Regions from separate parts of the Bacillus arachidis genome, predicted to be linked through region 4. Evidence: riboswitches for the same ligand, from Rfam matches in the RefSeq annotation. Region 4 holds a riboswitch; each other region holds the start of a gene.
What was found. A riboswitch is a leader RNA that binds a small molecule or an ion and turns the genes downstream of it on or off. The one in region 4 is predicted to bind lysine.
Positions count from the first base shown of each region.

Region 1: linked by a shared signal. The riboswitch ahead of QRY57_RS06060 (amino acid permease) and the one ahead of QRY57_RS15255 (amino acid permease) in region 4 are both predicted to bind lysine.
Region 2: linked by a shared signal. The riboswitch ahead of QRY57_RS10250 (aspartate kinase) and the one ahead of QRY57_RS15255 (amino acid permease) in region 4 are both predicted to bind lysine.
Region 3: linked by a shared signal. The riboswitch ahead of lysA (diaminopimelate decarboxylase) and the one ahead of QRY57_RS15255 (amino acid permease) in region 4 are both predicted to bind lysine.

Region 1 covers NZ_CP127376.1:859,504-862,702, forward strand. The annotation lists gene QRY57_RS06055 (ABC transporter permease) at 1-596, opposite strand, end outside; gene QRY57_RS06060 (amino acid permease) at 665-2,080, opposite strand; lysine riboswitch at 2,232-2,414, opposite strand; gene QRY57_RS06065 (AAA family ATPase) at 2,650-3,199, shown strand, end outside.
Region 2 covers NZ_CP127376.1:1,712,426-1,715,624, forward strand. The annotation lists gene QRY57_RS10245 (response regulator transcription factor) at 1-277, opposite strand, end outside; gene QRY57_RS10250 (aspartate kinase) at 424-1,653, opposite strand; lysine riboswitch at 1,883-2,069, opposite strand; gene QRY57_RS10255 (MFS transporter) at 2,485-3,199, shown strand, end outside.
Region 3 covers NZ_CP127376.1:1,441,999-1,445,197, forward strand. The annotation lists gene QRY57_RS08850 (LTA synthase family protein) at 1-247, opposite strand, end outside; gene QRY57_RS08855 (DUF3888 domain-containing protein) at 519-914, shown strand; lysine riboswitch at 1,003-1,185, shown strand; gene lysA (diaminopimelate decarboxylase) at 1,365-2,681, shown strand; SAM riboswitch class I at 2,796-2,903, shown strand; gene QRY57_RS08865 (YezD family protein) at 2,974-3,117, shown strand.
Region 4 covers NZ_CP127376.1:2,656,955-2,660,153, reverse strand. The annotation lists gene QRY57_RS15255 (amino acid permease) at 1-1,439, opposite strand, end outside; lysine riboswitch at 1,555-1,747, opposite strand; gene QRY57_RS15250 (sulfite exporter TauE/SafE family protein) at 2,310-3,199, opposite strand, start outside.

The DNA.
Region 1 (3,199 bases), 1.8 Mb from region 4:
AGTATAAAGGCTGGAAGCAAGAGAACAGCACCGAATAGAACGACTGATACGGACTGAAAGAGCATATAAAGAATCAGTGCGTTACAAGTGAATCGAATGATGAACCAGATTTGGCTGTTATATTGATCACGCCATATCCAATTGATATACAGGTTCCAACCTTTTATTAACATTAAAATGAAAAAGATCGTACATAAGAATGGAACAGGTGTCTGTAATGTTTGTATTGCCAGCGGTGTAATGATTAGAAACGTAAATAGTAATGGGAAAAGCTGTATGGCGTAATTATAGAAAAGAGATTGTTTGAAATAAGGTGTTAATTTCTCTTCAAGTGCCAGTAAATAGACAGCGTCAGGCTTTTGGATAAAAGTACGGATCTTACATCTCGTTATAACGATTGTAAGTACAGTTGTGATGAGTAATAATGAGATTCCTTTAGAAGGAGCTGTTTTTAAAAACTTGGCGTAATAATAAGCACCGATACACGAGATAAAGATGAAGCTATACAATAAACCACTAATCATCCGGAAAAAATACATTATGCTGTTTTGAAGATGTTTTTGAAAGCGATCGCTCCATAGCGTTTCAATTGACATGTTTTTCACCTCTATCATCTATTATAAAGGTTTCTTTCTTGTACCAAAATAAAAACGAACAAATTGCTTTAAGCAACTTGTTCGTTTTTATTTCTTTTTTGATCACGATTCATTAATGGATAAAAGGCGAAACCAATTACAAATAAGCCAATTCCAAGAAGGAATGTTTTTATATCTGAGGATCCCGTTTTAATAACCCATAGTGCATAGCAAAGGGCAATGAATGCGACAATACCATCTATAATTCGTGAGCTCATTTCATTTTTATACGTTTCACCAGTTACAACAAGTTTTAATTGGAAGATCGGTGAAACGAGATAAGGGATTAAGTAGGCTAAGGTTGAGACAGTAATAACGAATGTATAGGCCTCAGCAATTGTCCCTGATAATGTTGAGAATAAGAATACTTGTGACATAATGTTTGTTAATCGTAATGAGTAAATAGGACTCCCTTTTTTATTTGTTTTTGCAAAGAAGGAAGGGAAGAACCCCTCTTTTGCCGCTTGATACGGTACTTCTGAGCTTAATAAAATCCAGCCTAAGATAGAGCCGAATAGGGAAGTAAGGGCAAGTAGTGCCATTAATTTCCCACCGCCATGACCCATTGCAGCATTTAATGCATCAGCTAATGGACGTTCAGAAGTTTGTAGTTTATCAATGTGAAGAACACCCATTGTTAAAATTGTAATTCCTAAATAAATGGCAACAGTTATTAATAAGCCAGCTACAGTAGCATGTTTTACCGTTTTTGGCGATTTCGCACGGTTTGATAAAAGAACGGCCGATTCAATACCGATAAATGCCCAAAGTGTTGTAAGGGCAGCTAAATTTACTTGTGAAAGTAGTCCATGTGACACGCCTTCTTTATCAATCATTGGTGTGTACCATTGTCCAAATTTAGAAGCTTGAAATGCAAACAAAGTAACAACGATAAATAGAAGGAATCCAGTCACCTTTGTTGTTGTTGCTAGGAAGTTTAATTTCCCGGCTCCGTTTACACCGTTTGTTAAAATCATATGTGTTCCCCATAGTAAGCAAGAACAGATGCAGAATGTAATCAGTTTTCCAACTTCCACATCGAAAGAGCCGATTGAAAATAAGATACGTGTATCTTTCATAATAGGGAAGAAGAGTGATAAATAACCTGCAAAAGATGTAATAATAGCAACATTACTTGCCCAGTTTGCGACCCAGTAGCCCCAAACTATGCTGAAACCAGCCATTTTTTTCTTTTTTGGTGATGAGAATAAAGCATATGCATGACTTTGTGGTCCTGTTGTTAAATCAGGACGACGAATTGCCAAATTACCGAAAACAAGAGCTAGCATTAAAACACCAAATCCTGTTGTTAACCAAGCTAATGTAACACCGAGTGGGCTTGCTGTTTGTGCTAATGTACTAGGCACCATGAAAATACCAGCGCCAACCATATTGCCGACAACAAATGCTGTCAGTACCCAAAAGCCCCATTTTTTTTGTTGCATAAAAGAATACCTCCCAAGTTAGTATAACCAAGTCAAGCGAGGAGATATGTATGTCTTCCAAAAAGGAAGTAAGGTAAGCTTCATACAAAACAAAAAAAGCACGTGTCATTGTCGCTACGTGCTTTCTATCTTATAGGAAACCCACGACATACCTCTCGATAGCTCTCCACAAACAAATTGTTTGTGACAGTTCTGCATTTATTAAATAGCAGACCCAGCAAGAATGCACAGTGGGCATGTCTTACTTCGGCAACCATTCCTTTCCCATTCATTCATCGATGCCACTACATCTCCTGAAATGATACTCTTAATGATTGCAACCTCTACCTCACCGAGATACGAATGAGGATTTATGTATTAAATTAACATAATCAAGGGTAACAAATGTATTTTTATACGTCAATGGATATGGTAATAGTCAGACTATAGCGAACAATTTGTTAGTAAAAGAAGAGAGCATTTTTTAGAAAAAAAGTTCGGTTAATTTATGTGTTAAACTATTGAAGCGTAATAGTGAAATCGTGTTTCGGAAAAAGAATTACATAGTAATTAGTAAATGGAGGTACGGTATGACGTTAATTTGTTTAGAAGGTGCCAGTGGTATTGGTAAAACGACGACGTGTAAAAGGATTGCGGAGTTGTACAATGCTTATGTGATTCCAGAAGTAAATTTCTTATTTCAGCGCCCTAATCCTGAACCGGAAAATTGGTATCTCGAAAGGCAAGTTGAAAGATGGCAACTCGCACAAGAAAAATTAAAATCGTATGATGTAGTTTTATTTGATGGAGATATCTTTCAGCCCATTTGGTATAACTGGATTTATGAGGGGGAGTTTCCACAAACTTTACCGTTTTTGAAAGAGTTTTATGTAAATCAAATGAAACGGAAACAGATAGGATTTCCGGGTGTCTACATTCATCTTTCTACAAGTGAAACAGAATTAAGAAAAAGGAAAGAAAATGATACGACCCAAAGACGAAGTAACTTTGAAAAACATCTAAGGCTTATAGAACCACAAAAGCAGTATTTTCAATATATGAATACTGTTTCTCCTAATGTAGTCCATTTTGTAGATGCAGTGAGTATTGAAGAAAATACAAAAAGTATTTTTGATATTT
Region 2 (3,199 bases), 940 kb from region 4:
CTGTTAATTTATCTAAATCGCTAGAGCGGGCTGTTACAAATAAAATAGGAGTATTTGTGTAATTGCGGATTTGTCTACATAGTTCAAATCCGTCTATATCGGGTAGCATCACATCGAGTAAGATGATATCAAATGGACGGCCTTTAATGAGGTTCAACGTTTCGGCTCCATTTATAGCTGTTGTTATATGCGTGAAGTTTTCTTTCTTTAGTGTAAGTACTAACATATCTAATATGCCTTGTTCATCATCAACTAAAAGGATTTTTTCTGTTCTCATTATGGATCCACCTTTACATGTTTTTCGAATCTGTTAGAAAGATATTTGGAAAATATTTCACATGTAATAGTGTAACATAATACTATTTTGCTAGATGAAAAAATAACAACAAAGAAATATTCCTTGTTGTTATTTTGATAATCAAATTAATTCATTTGTACCATAGGTGCAATTTTTGCCATAAATGATTGATGAAGTGCTTCTACACCATCTACTAAATTAAGGCGATCAATGACAACAGATACTTTAATTTCAGATGTACTTACCATTTTAATATGAATATTTTCATTCTTTAATGTAGAGAACATACTAGCAGCAACACCTGGATTAGATACCATACCAGATCCAACAATTGATACTTTAGCTAGATGATTTTCATATTCTACAGACTCATAGTGAAGTGCTTCTTGATTTTGTTCTAATACTTCTAATGTTTCTCGTAAGTCATTTGAGTGAATTGAGAAAGACAAATGAACAGTACCTTCATTTGTAATACTTTGAATAATAATATCAACATTAATATGGGCTTTAGCTAATGTAGAGAAAACAGTTGAAAGCGATCCTTGTTCTAATCCTTTAATTGTTACGCGTGTAATATTATCTTCAAATGCAATACCCTTAACGATCGATTGTTGTTCCATGTTACATTCTCCCCTTACAATTGTTCCGTTTTCTTGTTCCATACTTGAACGAACTTCTAAAATTACATTATGATTTTTTGCGAATTCAACAGCACGTGGGTGTAGTACACCAGCGCCGAGATTTGCGAGTTCTAACATTTCATCATAAGAAATTTCATCTAATTTATATGCGTCTTTTACAACTCGTGGATCAGTCGTGTATACACCTGTTACGTCTGTGTAAATGTCGCATTTTTTCGCTTTCAGCGCCGTTGCTAATGCAACAGCAGTTGTATCAGAACCACCGCGGCCAAGTGTTGTAATTTCGTTTTCTTCGCTTCGTCCTTGAAAACCAGCGACAATTACAATTGTTCCTTCTTGTAGATGTGATTGAATACGTTCTGTATTAATATCAGTAATCCGTGCGCTACTATGCACAGATTCTGTAGTAATACCAGCTTGCCAACCAGTTAGTGAAATAGCGTCGTACCCTTTTGCTTGCAGTGCAATTGTTAATAAAGAAATGGTAACTTGTTCACCAGTTGTTAAAAGCATATCCATTTCACGTTTACTCGGATTTTCGGTAATAGCGGTAGCAAGTGTAACGAGTTCATCTGTACTTTTTCCCATTGCAGAGACAACTGTAACAACACCGTGTCCTCGTTCATATTCTTCAATAATTAAATTTGCTACATGTTGAATGCGCTGAATACTTCCAACAGAAGTACCACCGAATTTTTGAACAATCGTTTCCATTACAAATTCCTTCTTTCATCCATTTTTATTAATTGATCAGGAAAGGTGTAAAAACATATAAAAGAGATGTATAAGTCCCTAAATATTCCTGTAGTTACCGGAAAGAAAAACAAAAAAACACCATCTCAAATAAGTGAGGATGGTGCTGTTACAGGAAAAGGGAAACAGAAAAAGGAGCTAATAAAAAAACCGCCAAAAAAGAATATCATATAAAGCATGATATCTCTTTTTTGTAGATAGCTCTTCATATATACACGTCTGTATATATGACAGTTCTGTTTCTATTCGAAAACAGCCCCAATTGATAAATGCAGAGAAACTTATCAATTTCGGCAATACTTCCTTTCTTCTAAACTCATTGACATCTCTGTGTCTCCTCTAGAATACTTATAAGCACTGCAACCTCTATCTCACGTTTTGGGCGAGAGTGTTTGGTTTATGAAGTTATTTGGTAACATTTGTTTTATAATAATTAAAATATTTTAGGAAATCAAGTGCTTTAATAATATTTTGAAAATTAAGTATATTCATTTTCGGTTATATGGTTTATGTATACTGGCATAATTGAATTGTTCGGTGTAAGTAGATGATTAGAAATATGTTGGAAACTATTGGGAGGTAAGGGGTGATAGTGGTTCTATATAGTTGTTTTATTGCCCCTATATCAATTATACAGTGTAGTTCTGTATAGTATATTTTATGAATTGAATTTAGTATAAATCGAAATATTAGTAGTTTACATATCTAAAGACTTAATTATTAGAAAAAAGAGAAAATTAAATGTATAATAAAAGGAAAAAGAAGGAAGATGTTTAAAGGAAGGGGATACATATGCAAGGAGAGGTGCAAACAGAAAATAAGGGGAGTTATGTAAGTAATTTATTGTTGCCTGTTACAAAATCACGCCATTTTACTTTCTTATGGATCGGGCAACTTCTTTCCGTTCTAGGAAGTTCTATTACAATGGTAATTCTTCCAGTAGTCGTATATACATTGACTGGATCAACAGTTGTTATGGGAACGACGATGGCTATGTATATGCTACCGAATATTCTTGTCTTACCGTTTTCGGGGTTAATCGTTGATCGTATAAATCGAGTTAAGCTAATGTTATTTACCGATATTGTTCGATGCATATTGATGATAACCCTTGCGGTGCTTATGTTTACAGATACTTTAACAATCACGATTTTATATGTGCTAGTGGCAATATATGGACTAATGGATGGGTTATTTCAACCGGCATATGCAGCAGTGAGAGCAAGGGTCTTTGTACCGGAAATTCGGAATGCGGCTAACGCATTAACACAAATGAGTAATCAAGGTGTTCGTTTAATAGGTCCAGCGCTTGGTGGTCTTATTGTTTCGGTTGCATCAGCGGGAATTGGGTTTGGTTTAGATGCATTGACTTATTTGTTGTCTTTTATTTGTTTATTGTTTTTAAAAGATGTAACAGCTAAAAAAGTACAGGAACAAACAAATCAAAAAATGAATTTCAAAAAAGATTTTACAGAAGGGATTGTTGTATTAAAAAGCCATCCATGGC
Region 3 (3,199 bases), 1.2 Mb from region 4:
CAAATAAAATAAATGACAGCAAAAAGCTTATTCCAATAATAATTCGATTTCGATATTTTGATGCTAATAAAGCTAGACCAAAAAATAAAAGCAATGAAGCAATTGGATTAAACAAAAGCATCATTTCTTCGAAGAAGCTATCAATTTTAATATCGAAGGCTAGCTTGTACACAATATATGTTTTGATCCATAATAAAACGACTGCAACAAGTGCAAATCGTAATTTTGGGAACAAATGTTGTAACATAATATACTCCTCTCCTATACTTATGACAGTTATAGTGATTGTACCTTACTGAATAGAAGTTTCACTATATATACGAACAGCCCTATATGATTATGATTATTATACTATGTGTACTATTATACGAGAACAAAGCGGATTGTGGATGATTTTTGTAATAATCGAGTAGAAAAAGAGAAGTGGGAGAAAATAAAATGAAACTTTAATTCATGGATGCTGATCCATTGATTAAAATAATGGGATGAAAACGTTGCGTAAGGATATGGAGGTTGTAATGAAAAAGTTACTTTGTTTAGCGTTATGTAGTGTTTTTATATTATTTTCTTCTCCAGCAGCGATTGCGGCACAATATGATGTACCTTTAATGGAGGATGCACTCTATTCTGTATTGTTTCCAAAAATAAATGCTGCGATTGAAAAGAATTATGGAAAACTAAAGCCATATGATTGTCCCAAAATCGTGAGTTTAAAAAAAATTTATAGTGGTACATATGTATTTCAAGCTGTAATTGAAGTGACAAAATATGAAGTTAAAAGGGGAAAGGTGCTTCCGCCATTTGAAAAAATAAGAATTACGTTTGATAATGATGAGGGAGAATGGACTGTGAAAAAAATAGATATAAAGCGCTTGCCGAATGATACGAAATTAAATTGTAAAAAATTAATGTAAAAAATTGTTTGACAAATAAATTATTCGTTTGGTATTGTTAATACCAATATAAGCTGTTTGAAAATTAAATAGTATTACCTCATCTACTCTCAAAGGTAGAGGCCGCGATAGGAAAGAGTAAGCTATGGGAGATTTAGTGGAATCTGTGATCATAGATTGAAAGGGACTATTGCCGAAATATAAGATTGACCACATCATTCATATATTGGGACTACATTGAATAAATGTAGTACTGTCATAAAATTTTATTTTATGGAGAGCTATTTGGAGATGTTGATGCGGTTTCTTATTTGAGAAGATAACAACTCGTTTATTTTTTCATGATATATGATTCCTAATAAGAAACGCGTGTGAACATTGTTCCGCGCGTTTTTTGTTTATCCAAAAGCGTGCTGCAATGAATAGAAGACTGGGGTTATAAGTTGTAGAGGGAATAAGGGAGGAATTCAAATGTATTTACACGGCACAAGCCGAATCAATGAGCAAGGACACTTAGAAATTGGAGGATGCGATACAACGCAACTAGCTAAACAATATGGAACACCACTTTATGTATACGATGAGGCTTCTATTCGTGAAAAATGTCACGCGTTTCATCGTGCTTTCCAGGAAAGTGGATTCTCTTATCAAGTAGCGTATGCAAGTAAAGCGTTCTTGTGCATGGAGATGTGCCGAGTAGCTCGTGAAGAAAATATGTCGTTAGATGTTGTTTCTGGCGGTGAATTGTATACTGCTCTGCAGGCGGGCTTTCCTGCATCGCGCATTCATTTTCATGGTAATAATAAGACGGAAGAAGAAATCATAATGGCACTACAAGCAGATATTGGATGCTTTGTAGTAGACAATTTCTTTGAAATGGAAGTATTACATGATTTAGCACAGCAGTATGGAAAAATTGTAAATATATTAATTCGAGTTACACCTGGGGTAGAGGCACATACGCATGAATATATTACAACAGGGCAAGATGATTCGAAATTTGGTTTTGGGGTTTCTACTGGCCAGGCAATGCAGGCAATTCAAATAGCGTTAGGAAAATCAAATTATAATGTGTTAGGCATTCATTCGCATATTGGGTCACAAATTTTTGAAACAGCAGGATTTGTTCGGGCGATTGAAGTATTGTATAACTTTTTAGAAGAAATAAGAGAACAGACTGGTTATGTTGTAACGGTGTTAAACGTCGGTGGAGGTTTTGGGATTCGATATACGGAAGCTGATACACCACTTACACTTGAAACATATGTGCATGCTGTCACTGATGCAGTGAGAGAACAATTTACACGAAATAATTATCCCCTTCCTGAAATATGGATTGAACCAGGTCGTAGTATCGTTGGGGATACGGGAACAACAATTTATACAGTAGGAGCTGTAAAAAATATTCCTGGTATTCGTAAATATGTGTCAGTCGATGGTGGAATGACAGATAATTTAAGACCAGCTTTATATGGAGCGCGTTATGAGGCGATGTTAGCAAATCGAGGGAAAGCAGCGGCTGAAGAAGTTGTTTCGATTGCTGGAAAGTGTTGTGAGAGTGGGGATATGCTTATTTGGGATATAGAATTGCCGCAAGTTGCTCCAGGAGATCTGTTAGCAATTTCTTGTACAGGAGCATATGGATATTCTATGGCGAACAATTATAATCGCATTCGTAGACCAGCTGTAGTATTTGCAAAAGATGGAGCGTCGCAAGTTGTTGTTGAACGTGAAACATATGAAAATATAATTGGGAACGATCGCATACACATAAAAGAGCTTGTGTAATCAATAAGAAGGAGTTGCTTAGACTGAGCAACTCCTTTAAAAAAGAAAAAATATAAAATATATCGGAAAACTAGGATTGAAAAAAATCAGAATTATGATAAAATACAGATACAAAGCTTATCAAGAGAAGCGGAGGGAACTGGCCCTACGAAGCTCAGCAACCTGCTTATGAAAGCAAGGTGCTAAGTCCAGCAAAATGGCATCCATTTTGAAAGATAAGGTAAAATATATTACCGAACAGTCTTTTCGAAATGGAAAAGATTTTTTTTATGAATAAAAAGGGGGGCTGTTCGTGGGAGTACGTGGACATTTTGACGAAGTAGCTGAGAAAATTCAAACGATGCTTGCAGGTATGAAATATGGTTCCATTACAATTGTTGTGCAAGATGGAAAAGTGATTCAGCTTGAGAAAAGTGAAAAAGTACGCTTAAAGTAAAAAGCGCTGACTAGAAAAACTAGAGGCGGTTTTAATCTATTTTATTAGGTTAAAACCGTCTTTTTGTGTTATAGGGGGAAAT
Region 4 (3,199 bases):
ATTACTTTTGTTTTCTTAGTAAATTTATATCCTAACCACATCGCAAGGAAGAGAGGTAAACCGATGTAAGAAACGAGTACACCATTCCAATCGATAGATTCTCCCATAAATGCACCGTAGTTTTGTCCAAGAATAACAATTACGCAAAGTGCAAATGCGAAGATTGGGCCGAATGGGAACCATTTTGCTTTATAAGGAAGGTCATTTAAATCTTTACCTTGGGCGATGTATGCTTTACGGAAACGATAATGACTGACCGCAATTCCAACCCATGCGATAAAGCCAGACATCCCAGAAGCATTTAATAGCCAAACATATACAACGCCATCACCATATAAAGAGGCTAAGAAAGCTGCGCTTCCAACTAATGAAGTGGCAATCAAGGCGTTTACTGGTACACCACGGCTATCTAGTTTACCTAAAAATTTCGGTGCTTTCCCTTGACGTGCTAAGTCCCAAAGCATACGAGTACAAGCATACATACCAGAGTTACCAGCGGATAAAACTGCAGTTAAAATAACAGCGTTCATAACAGAAGCGGCAAATGCAATTCCTGCTTTTTCAAAAACAAGTGTAAAGGGACTTACTGTTACATCACTAGCTGCAAGACTATCAGTTGTATAAGGGATTAATAGACCGATAACAAGAATTGCTAAGATGTAGAATAATAGTATGCGCCAAAAGATGGAGCGAATTGCTTTTGGAATACTACGTTCTGGATCAGCTGTTTCACCAGCAGCTACACCTAATAATTCAGTTCCTTGGAATGAGAAACCAGCGGCCATAAATACACCGATGATTGCCATGATGCCACCATTAAATGGTGCATCTGCAACCGTGAAGTTTTTAAAACCTACCGCTTCACCACCCATGATGCCGAAAATCATCATAAATCCAACGATTAAAAAGATAATAACAGTTACTACTTTAATAAGAGCGAACCAATACTCGGCTTCACCAAATCCTTTAACAGATAAATAATTTATAAGAAACATAAGAACTAAACAAAGGCCACTCCAAATTAAAGATGGGGTATTTGGAAACCAAAACTTCATAATTAATGTAACTGCTGCTAGTTCAGCTGCAATAGTAATTGCCCAGTTATACCAATAATTCCAGCCGAGTGCAAATCCAAGTGATGGATCGACAAATTTTGTTGCGTATGTGCTAAATGAGCCGGTGACAGGCATATACGCTGCTAATTCAGCTAAACTTGTCATTAAAAAGTAAACCATAATGCCGATTGCTGCGTATGCTAAGAGAGCTCCGCCAGGTCCTGCCGCGTGAATGACACCACCACTAGCAAGAAAGAGCCCGGTACCAATTGTACCGCCGAGAGAAATCATTGTAAGGTGGCGAGATTTTAATCCGCGCCTTAGTTCACCTTTTTCTTGTGTAGATTGTGTTTTAGAGGTAGCTTGATCCGCTATGCTATTCATGTTCAACACTCCTTTTCTTGTAAGATCAGGAAGGAACGGGGGGAAGAAAAATACAAAAAACCGCCAAAGGAATTTGGCGGAACGTTTCACAAATAACCACCCCATCATACCCTTCCGTTAAGATAGCACCCCACGTTTACACGGTATTTTGTAAACGTGACAGTTCTGTTCCTATTCGGAGACAGCCCCAGCTCATACTTCCAGAGAAGAAATACAAACTTCGGCAGCATTTCCTTTTAAACGGAGTCATTAACATTCTCTGTGTCTTATCCGTTTTACTAATAAATGCCGCAACCTCTACCTCATCGGATTGATGAGGATTTATTCATTGCATTGATTTTTAATATATGGCAATTGTAATTAGTTTCTGAAAATATTGCAAGGAATTTTTGTAGGAATATATCAAAAACAATCGGTTATTGTATAGGAAACGTTTTCAAAACTCCGCCCGAACCAACCTACTGAATATGTAAAAAAATGAAGAAAAAATTGTTATACAAATGTTTCGCAAAAAGATATGAAAAATCCTCTAAATATTGAAAGAAAATTCAGAAAAATAAATTCGACATTATTTACGTAAAAGCAATGAGACATGAATGCATGAAGTTTAGAAGCCAAAAAGAAAGTTATGCGAGATACGGTTAAAGCTGTAAGGAAAAGGATTTAAAGAACATAAAAGAAATGAAAAAGGTAAGCAAATTTATTCATTTGCTTACCTTTTTCATTTCATACCATATATCCATTTTGATTTTCTAACATATTCTCTTTTTGTTTTCATTTGGCATAGGGAAGGAAGAGGATCTGACCGCTTCTATCTAAGAGGAAAGGTTTTATGCCGTTTTTTTAAGTTGTATTTTTATTATTTCTGTTTCAAGGTAAAACTCGTTTTGGATCAGCTGAATATCCAGCATTTTGTTTTGCAGATTCAGAATGATTTCGAATTGAAATGAAAAGTGCAATGATAATGACAAGACCTACCGCAATATAGGAAAGAGTAATAATTGTTGGATCTACTTTAAATGACGTAAGCAGCGTCCGGATATTTGTGAAAATAATGAGTCCACCAACGAGTACACCAAGTAAATGTGAAGGAACAATTCGCACTAACCATGCAGCGATTGGAGCTGCGAGAATGCCGCCAAGCATAAGGGCAAATACCCAAAACCAGCTTACTTGTTCCCAGCCTAATGAGATGAAAAATCCAATAGTAGCAGCTAATGATACTGGAAATTCACTTGTATCTACAGAGCCAATGACTTTTCGTGCTTCATTTCCTCGTGCGAGAAGTACTGGTGTAGTGATAGGTCCCCAGCCACCTCCACCAGTTGAATCAACAAAACCAGCAAACAATCCGAGCGGAATAAGTTGCTTAGCAGACATACGTTTATTTGATCGGACAATTTGTTTTTGAATAATAAATCGTAATAAAATATAGATACCTAAAGTAAATAAAAAGAGTGAAATGTAAGGTTTAATTAAATCACCTGGTAAATTGCTTAAAAAACAAGCACCGACAAAAGCGCCAATTGCACCTGGTAATGTGAGTCTGGAAACGGTATATTTATCAACATTTCCAAATCGGATGTGAGATACGCCAGAAGCCGCGGTTGTAACAACTTCCGCTAAATGAACGGATGCGGAAGCAACAGCAGGTGCAATTCCGAACATTAATAATAATGAAGAAGATGTTACCCCATATGCCATCCCAAGTGCTCCGTCAATCAGTTGAGCAAAAAAACCAATAATAGCAAAGACAATTA